3 regions of the Psychrobacter sp. NC44 genome follow, and region 2 is predicted to be linked to each of the others. Evidence: predicted binding sites of a transcription regulator. Region 2 holds the regulator's gene; each other region holds the start of a gene.

Region 1 (5,501 bases), on a different contig from region 2:
ACAATATGAGCCAGTCTTCTAACACCAATCGTATTCAAAAAGGCAGTCTTGCCATCGATCAGCAGTTATATGACTTTATTGAAAACGAAGTACTACCGAAAGTCGGTGTGAATTCAGACGATTATTGGTCAGGTTTCGAAAAGGTTATTAAAGAATTTACCCCGCGCAATAAAGCGTTGCTTGCGACTCGTGACAAGATTCAAGCGCAAATTGACCAGTGGCACCTAGATAACCCTGCAAAAGATGGCGAAATCGACTATCCAGCTTATAAGACATTCCTACAAGAAATTGGTTATTTGCTACCTGAAGGCGAAGCATTTACGGTTGATACCAAAAACGTCGATGATGAAATTGCGCACATTGCAGGGCCGCAGCTAGTCGTACCAGTTCGTAATGCTCGTTATGCGCTTAATGCGACCAACGCACGTTGGGGTAGCTTATACGATGCTTTGTATGGCACCGATGTTATCAGTAGTGAAAATGGTCAAGAAGCGGGTGGTAGCTATAATCCTACTCGCGGTGCTGCTGTTGTGGCTTACGCTAAAGCATTTTTAGATGAGCATTTCACACTAGCATCAGGCTCTTACAATGATGTGACTGGTTTTAAAGTAATCGATGGCAAGCTCGAGGTCGTACAAGGTGATAGCAGTACTGAGCTAAAAGATACGGCTAAGTTTGTCGGCTTTGTCGGTGACGCTGAAACTCCTACAGGTATACTGTTAAAGAACAACGGCTTGCATGCTGAGATTCAAATCGATAGTAATCATCCAGTGGGTAAAGACGATCCAGCAAACATCAAGGACGTACTGCTTGAATCGGCCATGACAGCCATTCAGGATTGTGAAGACTCAGTCGCTGCGGTAGATGCAGAAGAAAAAGTCGAAGTCTATCGTAACTGGCTTGGCTTGATGAATAGCGACCTACAGGAAACCTTTGAAAAGGGTGGCAAAACGCGTACGCGTAAGCAAAACCCAGATCGTGAATATAACACGCCAGATGGTGGCAAGCTGATCTTACCAGGTCGTTCGCTATTGTTGATTCGTAACGTCGGTCACTTAATGCAGAACCCTGCCATCTTAGTCGATCTAGGCGAGGGCCAAGAGCAAATATTTGAAGGCTTAATGGATGGCCTAATCACGCCCCTATTATCACTTAATGATATTAAAGGCAAAAACGAGCTATCAAACTCGCGTCAAGGCTCAATGTATATCGTGAAGCCAAAAATGCATGGCCCTGAAGAAGTTAAAATGGCCAATGACTTATTTAATGCATCAGAGGATCTGTTAGGTCTAGAACGCAATACGCTCAAAATCGGCATCATGGACGAAGAGCGCCGTATGACGGTGAACTTAAAAGAAGCAATCCGCCAAGCCAAAGAGCGCGTTATCTTTATTAACACAGGTTTCTTAGACCGTACTGGTGACGAGATGCATACCAGCATGAATGCAGGTCCATTTGTACCAAAAGGCGAGATGAAGTCGCAAGCATGGCAGCCTGCTTACGAGCAGTGGAACGTCGATATCGGTCTAGAGACAGGCCTACAAGGTCGTGCGCAAATTGGTAAAGGTATGTGGGCTAAGCCTGATGAAATGAAAGAGATGATGGATACTAAAGCCGCTCATCCTAAGTCTGGTGCCAGCACTGCATGGGTACCATCACCAACGGGCGCTACCTTGCATAGCATACACTATCATCAAGTAAGCGTAGCTGATGTACAAGACACGCTAAAATCACGCGAGCGTGCTAGCTTGGATGACATTTTGACCATTCCATTAGCAAAAAATACCGATTGGACTGATGAAGAAAAGCAGCAAGAGCTTGAAAACAATGCTCAAGGTATCTTGGGTTATGTCGTACGCTGGGTAAATCAAGGCGTTGGTTGTTCTAAAGTACCGGATATCAATGATGTGGGTCTAATGGAAGACCGTGCGACTTTACGTATCTCAAGTCAACATATTGCCAACTGGTTGCATCACGATGTCGTGAGCGAGCAGCAAGTGATGGATACGATGAAGCGTATGGCAAAAGTCGTTGATGAGCAAAATGCAGGCGATAGCGACTATCAGACGATGGCAGATAGCTTTGACCACTCTTATGCATTCAAAGCGGCCTGTGACTTAGTGTTTAAAGGTCGAGAGCAGCCGAGTGGCTATACTGAGCCATTATTACATCAGGCACGCCTTGATCTAAAAGCAGGCTGCTAATATTGCGCAGGTTAATATTAGAATATGGCATACTTGATATTACATTATGAGACTTATATGACTGATTAGGCTTCTTCTTGGTTTTTATACTTAATAAGAAGTCTGTAATAGCCATTGACTAAGGTTATAGTCTGGAAACAAGAGCAGTGAAAACGCCTTTTTTACTGTTCTTGTAGCAATTTTCCGATCTCAATTGTGACTGTCAGTATGTCATAAATCACATTTATTATTTTTTATTAGCTGTACTTGTTAATGAACAAGTACGGCTTTATTTTTGTTAATTAAAGGATATTGATTACGCTAGTTTCAAGTTCTTGGTAATTATATTAATCAATAGTATCTTTATCTATTTGAGCGGATAGGGATTTTTTTACAATGACCTACATTCTATAGTAGATATGGCATTCAACAAATACTGGGTTTAAAAATCTAAAAAAAATGTTGCAAATTATGTCAAAGTTGTTATGCTTGTATTCGAAGTATGAGTTTGGTAACGGATGTTACGCAACGGAGCGATAAAGACCTAATTTTACATGGCAGTTACTTTTTAATCCCAGTTATGTAAGTCATGGTTTTTTTCATCTTACTGTAATAGAACTTCGCCACACTTGTTTCTGACTAATCTCGGTAGCCAGTTACACATTATATCTTTGAGGATTTGTGACGATACCATTATGAGCACCAGCTAATAATAGCTAGCTTATTACTAAAATTGTAAAGTGGAGATACCCCATGAAAAAACTACTTTTAGCTACAGCAGTTGCTGCCCTATCTGTATCTGCAGCCAATGCAGCACCAACTGTTTATGGTAAAGCATTCTTAGCTGCCGACTACGTTAATGCTGAATATAATTCAGTTGGTAATGTAAATGACTTTGATGAAGATACAATAGAAATCAACTCTCATTCTTCACGTTTAGGTTTCAAAGGCTCTGAAGCCATGACTGCTAATACCGATGTTATTTATCAATTAGAGTATGGCACAAGCATCGATGGTGATAATGATACTTTCTCTAACCGTGATACATACCTAGGTATTAATAACAAGCAATTCGGTGAGTTCCGTGTTGGTAAAAACCAATCTAGCCTAGACAAAATTAACAACGTTGTTGTTAACGAAGGCTATTGGGATAACATGGGTACGAATGAAATGGAAGACGACGTTGTTGAAGCGTTGAATATGGCTGATAGTGGTCGTATTAATAGCTCAGTGATCTGGGCTGCACCAAAATACAATAACCTACCATTAGAATTGTATGCTATGTATAGCTCTGATGATGATAATTTCAACAATGATGCGGGCTTCGGTGTTGCAATGATGTTTGACCAAGGTACAGGCTTCACTGCTGGTGTGGCTTATGATAAAGACCAAAACATCAATGGTGATATCATCCGTGGTACGGCCACTGTAGACTTAGGAAAATACATCGCAGCCCCTATAACACTCGGTGCTTTGTATCAGGTTGCAGATTATGACTTTACTGGTTCTGAAAAAGAAAAAGGTCTAGTTGTGAGTGCTCAAATGGCGCTAGCTAACTTTGCACGTCCAGCTTCTATTTACACTCAGTACAACAAGACTGACAATCTAGCTGGTATTGATAACGCTGAATCAGATCAGATCGTTGTTGGCGGTAAGTACTTCTTTAAAGACAATATCATCATGCATGCCTATGCTGGTATGAACAATGCTGATAACGTTAATACTATGTATAACACTGGTGTTAAAGATCCTATTACTAATAAAGACATACTTGCCAAGGTAAAAGGCGATGCTGAAGTATTCGTAGTTGGTACTGGTCTAGAATACAAATTCTAATCTAAGCATTAGAATCTGATTATAAAAACTCATCCTTCGGGGTGAGTTTTTTTTGTTATATCCTTTTTAAAGCTGCAGTGGGTTATAATAGCTAAGTACTAAAACTTGAATGTTTCAAAGAGTTTATGCTTTTGCCCTATATTTTTTGACGTATTTTTAGTAAAATCCTTCTTTACCAATTACCGACAGAGTACTATGACCAAGTTTATATTTGTGACCGGTGGGGTAGTGTCCTCACTAGGAAAAGGTATCACCGCAGCCTCTCTTGCAGCGGTCTTAGAAGCCCGTGGCGTGACCGTCACGATGACCAAGATGGATCCGTATATCAACGTCGATCCAGGTACGATGAGCCCATTCCAGCATGGCGAAGTATTCGTCACCGAAGATGGTGCAGAGACTGATTTAGATTTGGGTTACTATGAGCGCTTCTTACGCCATTCAAAAATGAGTAAGAGCAATAACTTTACTAGTGGTCGTATCTATCAAAACGTTCTAAATAAAGAGCGCCGTGGTGAATATCTTGGTGGTACAGTACAAGTTATTCCACATATCACTGATGAAATTAAGAGTAAAATCTTAGCCAGTGGTGAAGGCTATGATATCGCTATTATTGAGATTGGCGGTACCGTTGGTGACATCGAATCGTTACCATTTATGGAAGCCGTCCGCCAAATGCAAGTAGAGCTTGGTCGCAATAGAGCCATGCTGATGCATTTGACGCTAGTTCCTTACATTGCTAGTGCAGGCGAAACCAAAACCAAACCAACGCAGCATTCAGTAAAAGAGCTGCGTTCTATCGGTTTGCAGCCTGACATATTGATTTGCCGCTCTGATCACCACATCTCGCAAGACAACCGTCGCAAAATAGCGCTGTTCACCAATGTGGAAGAGCGTGCGGTTATTATGTGTGAAGATGCGCAAAGTATTTATCAGATTCCACGCACGCTTCATGAGCAGGATCTTGATGATTTGATCTGTGAGCGTTTTGGCTTAGATGTACCAGAAGCAGATTTGAGTGATTGGGACAAAGTGGTTGAAGCACAGCTTAATCCTGAAATGAGCCTTACGGTAGCGATGGTTGGTAAATACGTCGAGTTACCTGATGCTTATAAGTCGATCAACGAAGCACTGCTGCATGCTGGTATCACTCATAAAGCCGATGTCAAAATTGACTATGTTGATGCTGAGCGTCTAGAAGACGATGACAGCTTATTGGCGCAGCTACACAATGCTGATGCCATCCTAGTACCGGGTGGTTTTGGTGAGCGTGGTACCAATGGTAAGATAAAAGCCATCACTTATGCTCGCGAAAATAATGTGCCATATTTAGGTATTTGCCTTGGTATGCAGCTAGCAGTGATTGAGTACGCGCGTAATGTACTCAAAATCGATGCCAACTCTTCTGAGTTTGATCGCAAAACGGCAGAGCCTATCATTGGTCTCATCACTGAGTGGTTAGATGAGCGCGGCGAATTACAGATT
Region 2 (5,501 bases):
TTGATTAAATAGTTCTTTTGTTCAAAATAGAACCGATAGCGCTTACTCACATAAGCGCTATTTTTTATAGTGGTGTTAATTAGCTATAGGTTGGCATGCTCTTTTATAGCGCTCATAAAATGTATAATAATTGCTTATGCGTAAAGGTAAAATGAAGCGCTATATCTTCGTAGAAAAATTAAGAGAAAATTTATGCCATCAACCAAACCCCTTTTATTAACCAACCCAACGCTTGCCTCAAACATTGATATAGATCATGTCACTCATTTCTTATTAGAGCTTGATGCGCTTAAACGTATCAATCGTCGTAGTTATGTGACGCATACCACACGCAAAGAAAACTCTGCCGAACATTCATGGCATTTAGCGATGGCGTGCTGGTCTATCGCTGAACAGTTTGAGCTAGATGTCAATCATGAAAAACTACTCAAGATGGCATTGGTACATGACTTGGGTGAGATTGACGCTGGCGATACATTTTTATTCGCAAACAGTCGTAGCGAGGCGCACATTGAAGAACGCGCTGGTATTGCTCGATTGCAAGCTGAGCGTGGCAATGGCATCATGGATTTAAATGAGATTTGGGAAGAGCAGGAGACGGGTAGTAGTAAAGAAACCCAGCTGCTCAGAGTGGTTGACCGCTTATTGCCTTTTTTACTTAATTTAAATACCAATGGAAAAACGTGGATTGATGCTAACGTCACGCGTTCGCAAGTGACTGCGGCACTTGCTTTTATCAAAGACAGCTTTCCTCCCATTCATGATTGGCTATCAAAAAATATCGACTATGCGACCCAGCAAGGATGGTTGGTTGATGCTTAAGTAAAGCCATCATTTTGCCGTTTACATGTTTGCAAATATTCATCTTTTTCAACTATTAAAGCATTTAGAATTAGCTAAATGAGCGATTAAGTACATTATATAGAGAGATTGTTAAATGAGAGTCACTGGCACTTATAAGGTTTTTGCTAAATCGCTCGTCTTTGTTAGCCTATTAACTTTGGCGCAACTAACGCAGGCCGCCGCACCTATTAGTAATGGTGATAAACTGGCGCACGATGCAAAAAAACAGATAGGTATTACCACCAGCTATGATCCTGCTTACCGCAAGTTGGATTTTCCGCGTGGTGATGTACCGATAGAAACTGGCGTCTGTACCGATGTTATCGTCCGTGCTTATCGCTTGCAAAATATAGATCTACAGCAATTAGTCAACCATGATATGAAGTCAAATTGGTCGGCTTATCCAAAGACTTGGGGGCTGAAATCAACCGATAAGAATATCGATCATCGCCGAGTGCCCAATCTTGAAGTGTTTTTTGCGCGTCACGCAAAGACATTATCGACGACTGATAAAGACAGTTTTCAAGCAGGGGATGTGGTGACGTGGCGATTACCGAATGGTAATTTGCCGCATACAGGTATCGTCTCCGATAAAGTCGCTGCGGATGGTATACCGCTGATTATTCACAATATCGGACGCGGTACGCAAGAAGAAAACATCTTATTTGCTTATCCTATTCTCAAACACTTTCGTTATTAACTACTTTCATTATTAACTAGGGTGTGTCATCAATTAGATTGTGAGGCTTAAAATGAGAAAAATTGTAGATAAACAAGGAAGAAATTGCCGTTAATATGAACATATTGACAAAATTTCTGACGATATTTAGCAAAATTTAGCTATTTTAAGACCACTAAATGTATTCATGTGCTAATTGATGACACGCCCTAATATGTTGCGATAAGATAATTACCCATAATAAAAAGCTCAGTTCAACATAGATTAGGATGCTGAACTGAGCTTTTTTGAGTCGTTAAATCACTTGCCTATGGAGTGTTAGCGACACCCAGTAGCTGTCCCATTTTTACCACACTATCGGCTTTCATACTGTCTTGCCAATCTGCTTTTGCTCCTTTTGGTAGAATGACAATTGCGGTTGAGCCTAAATAAAAACGACCCAGCTCATCGCCTTTTTCAAAGCTCATATTGTGCTCAGCTTCTTGAATATCATCAGTGCGGGCAATTTTGCCAGTCGCCACTGTTTCGATACCAGCGACAATCATCGCCCCAACCATCACCACCGCTGCTTTGCCATATGCTGTATCAAACAGACAAACCAAGCGTTCATTACGCGCAAATAAGTCTGGCACGTTCGCCGCCGTAGTATTGTTGACCGAAAACAGCGTACCCGGTACATAACGGGTTTTGGTCAGAGTGCCAGCGAAGGGCATATGTACACGGTGATAGTTACTAGGGGCAAGATAAACCGTCGCAAAACTCCCATCCGCAAAATAGCGGCCATCTTCACTGTCAGCAAGCAGTTGACCAACGTCATAATAGTGACCTTTTGCTTGGAGCAATTTATGGTCGTCAATTTGACCCAACTGCGAGATAATACCATCGGCAGGACTGACGATACCATGAGGCGTCATGTCGATAGGGCGCGCGTCTTCTTTTAGCTCACGAGTAAAAAAGTCATTAAAGCTCTCATAGGCGTTGAGACTTTGGCGCTCATACTCGTCCAAGCTGACGTTGTAGGCTTTGGCAAAGCTACGGATAAACGTGCGTTTGACATAAGGATGGCGGCTAGCGGCTAGGCGCCCAGCAACTTTACTCAGTTGCTGCTGCGGGACAAGCTGTTGTAAAGTAGTGAATACATTCATAATGAGGCTACCAAAATAGGGTGTAATGTAATAATTAATAAGCAAGAGAATGGCCGTATTTTATCATGGACGGCGTATTATTGTATGGGCATAATTGGTAAGGAATCTATAAATGAAAGCACTTATACAGCGCGTACGCCATGCTAGTGTCACCGTCGATGCGCAGTGTGTTGGTACGATTGAGCAAGGCATATTGGCTTATATTGGTTTAGGGCCTGATGACGACATAACAAGCGCACAGCGAATGGTGGATAAAATCCTCACCTATCGTATTTTTGACAATGATGATGATCCTGCCAAGTACGGCAAACTGGATAAAAATGTCCAGCAAGTTGGTGGCGGACTGTTATTGGTATCACAGTTTACGCTAATGGCAAAAACAGACAAGGGTCGTCGCCCTGACTTTGGTGGTGCGATGGCACCTGATGCGGCGCAAGCGTTGTTTGCGCAATTGGTCGCTTATGCCAACACGCAATATCCAAACGTGGCAACTGGTCAATTTGGTGCCAATATGCAAGTGTCGAGCGTCAATGATGGGCCATTGAATTTCTTGTTAGAAGTAAATTGAGTAAACCAAGCATTAGCCGTCACGAGACTTATGAACCGCTTAAAAGTCGAATGTCATTAAACTGTCATAATTACCCCGTTTAATAGGGAGCAGCAGGCGAGCATTTATCGCCTTTTTTGTCAGCTAAATGTTGTCCTCTAACACTGAGAATGCCGTATGTATAATGAGCAAATTTTGATTGTTGAAGATGAACCTGCGATTCGTGAAATGATCGTCATGACGCTAGAGATGGCGGGATTTGATAGTCTGCAGGCAGCGGATGTATCTGAGGCGCACCAACAAGTGGTCGATCACCGCCCTGCGCTGATTTTGCTAGATTGGATGCTGCCCGGTGATAAAAGTGGCATTGATTTTTGCCGATTGCTCAAAAACGATGAGCTACTCGCTGAGATACCAGTCATTATGTTGACAGCTAAAAGTGAAGAGGACAGCAAGGTGCATGGCCTTGATGCTGGTGCTGATGATTATATGACCAAGCCTTTTTCGACACGTGAGTTGATATCCAGAATCAAAGCAGTATTGCGGCGTAGTAACGCGCTCAATAGTGATAAACCTATCGAAATCGGCAATTTGAGCCTTGATCCCAAAAGTCAGCGAGTGACAGCGGCTGGTAAAGTGGTTGATGTCGGGCCTACGGAATATCGATTATTGGCATTTTTTATGAGTCATCCAGAGCGTGCCTATACGCGGACGCAGCTGCTAGACCAAGTATGGGGCGGTAATGTATATATCGAAGATAGAACCATTGATGTGCATATCAAACGTTTGCGGACATTATTACGACCGCATCAATGTGATACGTTGATACAGACAGTGCGTGGGACAGGCTATCGATTTTCTAGCTTTATTGAACCAATTTAACTGACGGTTTTTATTCGCTATAAAAGCAGTATGTTAATCGCAGCACAGTGAAAAACGGCGAATAGTGATAAGGATGATGGATGAACACCCTAATATCGGCTCAAGGCGACCAACAAAATAAGTCACTGCTAGCAACTCAGCAGAATACAACGGATCAACTCAAAAAAATTAGAAGCGCACTACGTGCATTGCGTGATGCGGTGGTTTTGCTCAATGACGATGATGGGCTTGAATGGTGGAATCAGGCCGCCGAAGATTTAATGTTGTTACAGTTGTCAGATAAAGGTAAGTGCATTTTTGACTTTATTAGTGCGCCTGAATTTCGTCAGTATTATCAGGCGACGACCAACCCTAACGATGGTGCTCAGGATGGTGTGCACATTGTCTCGTGGCGCGCGCCCAAGCGTTATCTGAAATGTGAGCTCACGCCTTTTGGTGATGAGAAGCTGCTCATTATTTATGATGTGACGCGCTTGCATCATTTGGAGGAGATGCGCCGCGACTTTGTGGCGAATGTCTCGCATGAGTTACGCACACCATTGACCGTCATGATGGGCTATCTAGAAAATTTTTCGGATCAGCCAGATATGCCGCCGCATTGGAAGCGCGGGTTTGAGCTGATGAGCCAACAGACTGCGCGTATGAATAGAATTGTGAATGACTTATTGCTGTTATCTCGCATCGAAATCGAAGAAACCCATGAGCTCAGTTATATTGATATGACCAAGCTGCTGACCCATGTTTATGATGATGCGCAAGCGTACAATCAAGAGTATGGGCATACCATTCACTTGCAGATAGATACTTATGACGGACTGTATGGCTCAGAGATGTATCTAAATAGCGCGCTTTCTAATCTGGTGATTAATGCCATCAAATACACGCCCAAGGGCGGTAATATCGCCATTAGTTGGACAAAAACGTCAGAAGGTTGCCGATTTGCCGTCGAAGACAACGGTATTGGTATTGCACCTGAGCATATCGCACGGTTGACGGAGCGTTTTTATCGTATTGATAAAGGTCGTAGTCGGGCGACTGGCGGCACAGGGCTAGGTTTGGCAATCGTTAAACACGTTTTATATCAGCATGAGGCTAACTTACAAATTGAATCAGTAGAAGGGGTAGGCTCGACGTTCAGTATGGTATTTCCAGCTGCCCACATTAGATCAGCTGCGGTACCCTAATCTTTTTGTAAAAGTGGATAGGGGTTCACTGCACTGCCGCTGATATAAATACCGTAATGTACATGTGGCGGCGTACCTTTTGCATTGCCACTGTCGCCGACGTAGCCGATGATATCGCCGGCATTAACCCAGTCGTTTGGACTAATATCTGCATAATCTTCTAAATGCGCATAATAATGCCCTGCGCTGCCTGGTCCAACCACCACCACCACACGACCGCC
Region 3 (5,501 bases), on a different contig from region 2:
AATACGTCATCCGCTCAAGCTGACAAGATGCGTGACTCCCAAACCAATCAAACAGCTACAACTCCTACTATAGATACAAACTCACAAAATAACCCTATGAGTGGTCACACTATGAACACAATAAAAAAATCGGATAAATTACAAAATGTTTGCTACGACATTCGCGGCCCGCTACTACAAACAGCCAATAAGATGGAAGCAGAAGGCAAACGTATATTAAAGCTGAACGTCGGTAACCCAGCCCCCTTTGGTTTAGAAGCCCCGCATGAGATTTTGCGCGATGTGGCGATGAACCTACCAGACGCGACCGGCTATTCCGACTCGCAAGGGATTTTTTCAGCGCGTAAAGCCGTCCTACAGTACTACCAATCAAAAGGGTTGCTATCGGCAGTTGATGTCCGTGATGTCTATTTGGGCAACGGAGTTTCTGAGCTGATTGTAATGACCATGCAGGCCTTGATGAATGATGGTGACGAAGTGCTTATCCCAATGCCAGACTACCCGCTTTGGACGGCAGCGGCGAACCTAGCTGGCGGCACAGCGGTACATTATCGCTGTAATGAAGACGACAATTGGCATCCTGATATCGAAGACATTAAATCTAAAATCACCTCTAAAACCAAAGGTATCGTGGTGATTAACCCTAATAATCCAACGGGTTCACTTTATAGTGATGAATTGCTGAAACAAATTATTGAGGTCGCTAAAGCGCATGATTTAATCATCATGGCCGATGAAATTTATGATCGTATTCTTTATGATGATATGGTACACACCCCAATGAGCACCTTGACTGATGATGTGCTGGTGCTCTCATACAATGGATTATCAAAATCGCATCGTATCGCGGGATTCCGGGCAGGTTGGATGATGGTGTCTGGCAAAAAACACCATGCCACTGACTTTATCGAAGGCTTGGACATGTTAGCGTCTATGCGCTTGTGTTCCAACGTCCAAGGTCAGTATGCCATTCAAACGGCGATGGGTGGCTATCAAAGCATGAAAGAGCTCACGTCAGAGCGTGGGCGCTTATATAAGCAGCGTGAAATGGCCGTGTCACGACTTAATGCGATCAAAGGTATCTCTTGTACCATGCCACAAGGCGCGTTTTATTGCTTTCCAAAGATGGATCCTGATGTTTACCCTATCGAAGATGATATGGCATTTATGATGGATTTGCTTGTTGAAGAAAATGTCTTAATGGTGCAAGGAACAGGCTTTAACTGGGATAAGCCCGATCATTTCCGCTTGGTATTTTTGCCAAACCTACATGATTTAGAAGATGCCATGGATCGCTTGGATCGCTTCTTTGCCAAAAAGCGCAAACAATTTGGTACCGAATAGACCTTAATTTGACATAAAAAAACGCTTATCGGCATGATGCTGATAAGCGTTTTTTATTTGAAACGTGCTTATAAATAACCTTAAATAAGACTTAAACGAAAGCCTTAATAAGCGTACGTGTTAAAAAACATTAACCAAAATAATATAACTGATGGCAGACATTGCCGCTGCTGCAGGAAGCGTAATGATCCATGCCAAACCGATAGGTTTCATCAACGCCCAATTAGTGTCTCTATTGACAATACCGATACCAAGTACCGCGCCTACTAGCGTATGCGTGCTCGATACGGGCAGACCCATGGTTGATGCGCCCATAACCACTGCTGCCGCAGCCAATTCAGCTGAAAAACCAGAAGCGGGATGCATTTTTGCCAAGTTGGTACCAACCGTTTGAATGACTTCTTTACCAATGAACCAAAGACCAACGATAAGCGCAACACCAAAGGTCAGCATAACCGCAGGCGGTACAGCGGCTTCAGTTGCAATGCTATTGGTACGGATAACATCCATAATCGCGGCAAAAGGACCGACTGCATTAGCAATATCGTTTGAGCCATGGCTAAAGGCAAAAGCAGAGGCGGTAAAGACTTGCATCCAGCTAAACATAATAAACGTCGCTTTAGTCAAATCCTCTTTATGTTTACCGCGGATACTCTTGGTATAGATAAAGGTCGCAAGCCACACCAGCGCCGCGATCATACCCATGATTAAAAAGCCTTGCAGCGTCGTCATGCCATTATTGACATTCTTTAGACCTTTAAAGATGACCAAAGAGGCCATGACCGCGCCGCCTGCAGCCGCAATGATAGGAACCCATTGCTTCAACGCTTTTAGCGTATCAAGGTTGCTGCGTTCATTTTCAATCTCATAAAGCTGTTTATAATAATCAGTCTCTAAATCTTCAACATCGCAATCATCATCTTTGTAGATTTCTTGATCACGCAACATCGCTGACGTATAGGCAAGTTGTTCTGATTCTGTTAAACCGTCCAAAAATTCTTTGTGGTTTTGTTTTAAGGTTTTTTTGTCGCCTTTCAAAGTCGCAATGTGCGCCTCTGTTCTATCATTATATTCGATGATATTTTTCTTAATCTGTCCATATAATACATAGGACAAAACGCCGCCCAATAGCGGTGATAATACCCAAGAAATCGCGATGGTGCCAATCGTACTCCAATTCACCGTTGATAATGCCATTTCAGTACCACCTAACGTGATACCTAATACAACAGAGCTACCAACAACGCCGCCAATAATAGCGTGCGTGGTCGAAACGGGCAGACCCTTTTTGGTGGCAAATAACAGCCAAAATGCGGCAGCGATGAGCGCTGACAGCATGACATAAATGAATTGGTTGGGCGTTACTGAAAGACCATCTAAATCGACAATGCCGCTTCGAATGGTATCGGTGACTTCACCACCTGCCAGTACGGCTCCGGACACTTCAAATATCGCTGCGATACCCAGCGCTTGCGGGATAGTCAACGTCCCTGCACCCACTGAGGTACCAAAGGAGTTGGCGACATCGTTACCACCAATATTGAATGCCATAAAGACACCAAAAGCGGTGGCCACAATAAATAGCGTCGTCTGTTGACGCATCGTGTAATCTAGACCCCACCACAAAAAGTAGGAGGTCATCGCAATCAGTAAAATGGCAAAAAATAGATTTATTCTCATAGAACCGACTGATTTGGCTGGCTCTGTAGAACTGTTGCTAATACCCATACGTTGATACGTCCTGCGTAAGCTGATTGAAATTATAGGCGGTTGATGACATTGCGCGGCTATTAATAATGCTCGTGATGACTTCTAACATTAATATAACGTATATGAAACGCGCAATATGCTTGCTAAAAAACGGTTTTTCTTACTGCTATCTTGGTGCTCTACCCTAACGCTTATCTTTTATTTACTCGTATTTTATTTTACGTAAAGGCAATAAATAAGGTAAAACACATCACTCAATATGTCACAAAGCCGCAAGGAATGTTGCCAAATCGTCTGATTACAGCAGCTTGCGGCTTAGAGATGTCGTAGTAATAATTTTGGTGCTAATAACTGCTATTGTAAGAACCTTTACCAAACTTATTAACCAGAGTGATTAAAATGTCTGTGTCAAAGGATAAAACACGCTACTCACTCAGTGAGTTTAGTGCACAGCAGGAGCTATTACGCGCCTATTATATTAAATATAAGCGCATAATGCATGATGATATTGCAAGATTTGTAACTGCCAGCATATGTGTTAGAAAACATCCTGCTGTAACGCCGCATTATACTCTCTTTCCCTGAATTTATTTAACGTTAAATATATAATAATGACCAATCGCATATCAGCTGCCACACACCGCTGATAGTTGCTTAATCGCATGATCTAAAACATCCAAACGTGCTTGACGCTTCTCATTGGTCGCGATGACGCACCACGGTGCGTACTCTGTATCGGTACGTGCCAGCATATCCGCCGCAGACTGCACATAATCCGACCATTTATCACGGTTACGCCAGTCATCGTCCGTCAGCTTAAACTGCTTGTGCGGTGTCTCCTGACGTGCCTCAAAACGTTTAAGCTGTTCTTTTTTATCGATAGCCAACCAGTATTTGATAACGATTGTCCCCGCCGCGGCTAAATCCGCCTCAAAACGATTGATTTCATCGTAAGCACGCTGCCATTCCTCATCCGTGGCAAAACCCTCAATGCGCTCAACCAAAACGCGCCCATACCAAGTCCGATCAAAAATGGCAATACGGCTGATACGGTCGGTTTGCTCGTTCGGAAGTTTGGTCCAAAAACGCCATAGATAAGGATGTTGCAGCTCATATAGCATTGGCGCACTGATATTATAAATTTGATACTCGCGTGGGTCGAGCGGCGCCACCAATCTTTTGATCGCGCCACCTTTGCCAGAAGCGTCCATTCCTTCAAAGGCAAAAACGATATGACGCCCTTTGCGCGCACGCAGCAACTGGGCAAGGCGAACTTGTTTTTCTACCAACGCATCACGATAGTCCGACTTATCAATCTCTGCATCATCGATATCTTTTAAAAATTTAGGAATTTTTACAGGTTCAAACTTTGCTGATTTGAGTGCTTGCTGAGCTTGCTTCTTAGCCTTTGATTTATCAGAGATTTTTACTGTATTTTTTTTACTATTCATTAGCGCGGTTTGCATCGCTTGTAGCACTTCATGGCAAAAGTGGTCAGCCGCATCTGACTTGTCATCACCATCAATGATGATCCAATCATCTTGCTGGCGTAGCAGAACGGTAGCCACTTGATTAAAGGTTTCGATAACTTTTTTACTATTCCAGTCAATTTGGTATAAAAACTGCGGATCGGCTTCATCGTCATTCAATCGCGCTTGCAATGTTTCGATATCGACATGAAACCAGCATTTAAGCAGTCGGGTTTGATTGGTAGCTAGGTCTTGTTCGAATGCTTGTAGCTTAATAAGCTGCTGCTGTAAATAGGCTTGCCATTGCGCAGTCGGTAACGCTTTGTCGTTGTCTGACGTTGTCATACGCATGACGTTATAAAGCAAGTCAGCATACCAGTTGCCAAAATAAACCATCACATCGCCATGACGGGGTAATGCCTTGATATGTGCCTGCCAAATCGGCTGATACGCTAAGGGACAATCACCAACGGTTGCCTCAACTTTAAGTAGTCGAGGATCTACCCATTGGCGCAATTGCTTAACAGCTGTGCCCTTGCCTGCCTGCTCCATACCATTGACCAATACCAATAGCCCTGTTGGTTTATTGAGGATTGGCGGCGTCTGTTGCCGCGTTGCTCGTAGAGCATATTGGGCCGTGACCAGTGCCAATCTCAGTGCATCTTTGTCCATAGAAAACTGGCTCAGGGGATTGGGAGTTAAGCGCTCATCGATAATCTGCTCACTAAATTGTGCAGTTAGCGCTTGTGGTGCGGTGGGTTCAGTCGTCTTATTATTTTTGCTCATAACTGTCATCATCCTATGATTGAAAGCGTGTTAGCGCCATCATAGCATTGCAGCAATTCGGTAAATAACGCTGCTATGTAACAGTTTGACATTTGTATTCTGCTTTATTTTCTTTTAAGGTGAACACAATCTCAGACACATGCTGTAATCACGCTCTATAAATACAAAAACCAAAAGTATAAAACACGGTTT

The links. Region 2 encodes PhoB, which activates phosphate uptake and scavenging genes when phosphate is short. Its sites were predicted from a motif close to TGTCATNAANCTGTCATAA; they were not measured.
Region 1: JMX95_RS06435 (porin) is a predicted target of PhoB. The motif match lies at 2,781-2,799, and genes of this name have one in related genera.
Region 3: JMX95_RS04695 (inorganic phosphate transporter) is a predicted target of PhoB. The motif match lies at 3,105-3,123, and genes of this name have one in related genera.

The regions. Positions count from the first base shown of each region.
Region 1 is NZ_CAJHBN010000006.1:116,507-122,007, reverse strand. It holds gene JMX95_RS06440 (malate synthase G) at 6-2,204, shown strand; gene JMX95_RS06435 (porin) at 2,937-4,019, shown strand; gene JMX95_RS06430 (CTP synthase) at 4,215-5,501, shown strand, end outside.
Region 2 is NZ_CAJHBN010000015.1:36,136-41,636, reverse strand. It holds gene JMX95_RS11040 (isochorismatase family protein) at 1-12, shown strand, start outside; gene JMX95_RS11035 (HD domain-containing protein) at 193-822, shown strand; gene JMX95_RS11030 (DUF1287 domain-containing protein) at 938-1,543, shown strand; gene asd (archaetidylserine decarboxylase) at 1,831-2,667, opposite strand; gene dtd (D-aminoacyl-tRNA deacylase) at 2,780-3,235, shown strand; gene phoB (phosphate regulon transcriptional regulator PhoB) at 3,392-4,096, shown strand; gene phoR (phosphate regulon sensor histidine kinase PhoR) at 4,177-5,280, shown strand; gene JMX95_RS11005 (M23 family metallopeptidase) at 5,277-5,501, opposite strand, start outside.
Region 3 is NZ_CAJHBN010000004.1:156,644-162,144, forward strand. It holds gene JMX95_RS04690 (aminotransferase class I/II-fold pyridoxal phosphate-dependent enzyme) at 1-1,344, shown strand, start outside; gene JMX95_RS04695 (inorganic phosphate transporter) at 1,465-3,072, opposite strand; gene JMX95_RS04700 (ATPase) at 3,681-5,309, opposite strand.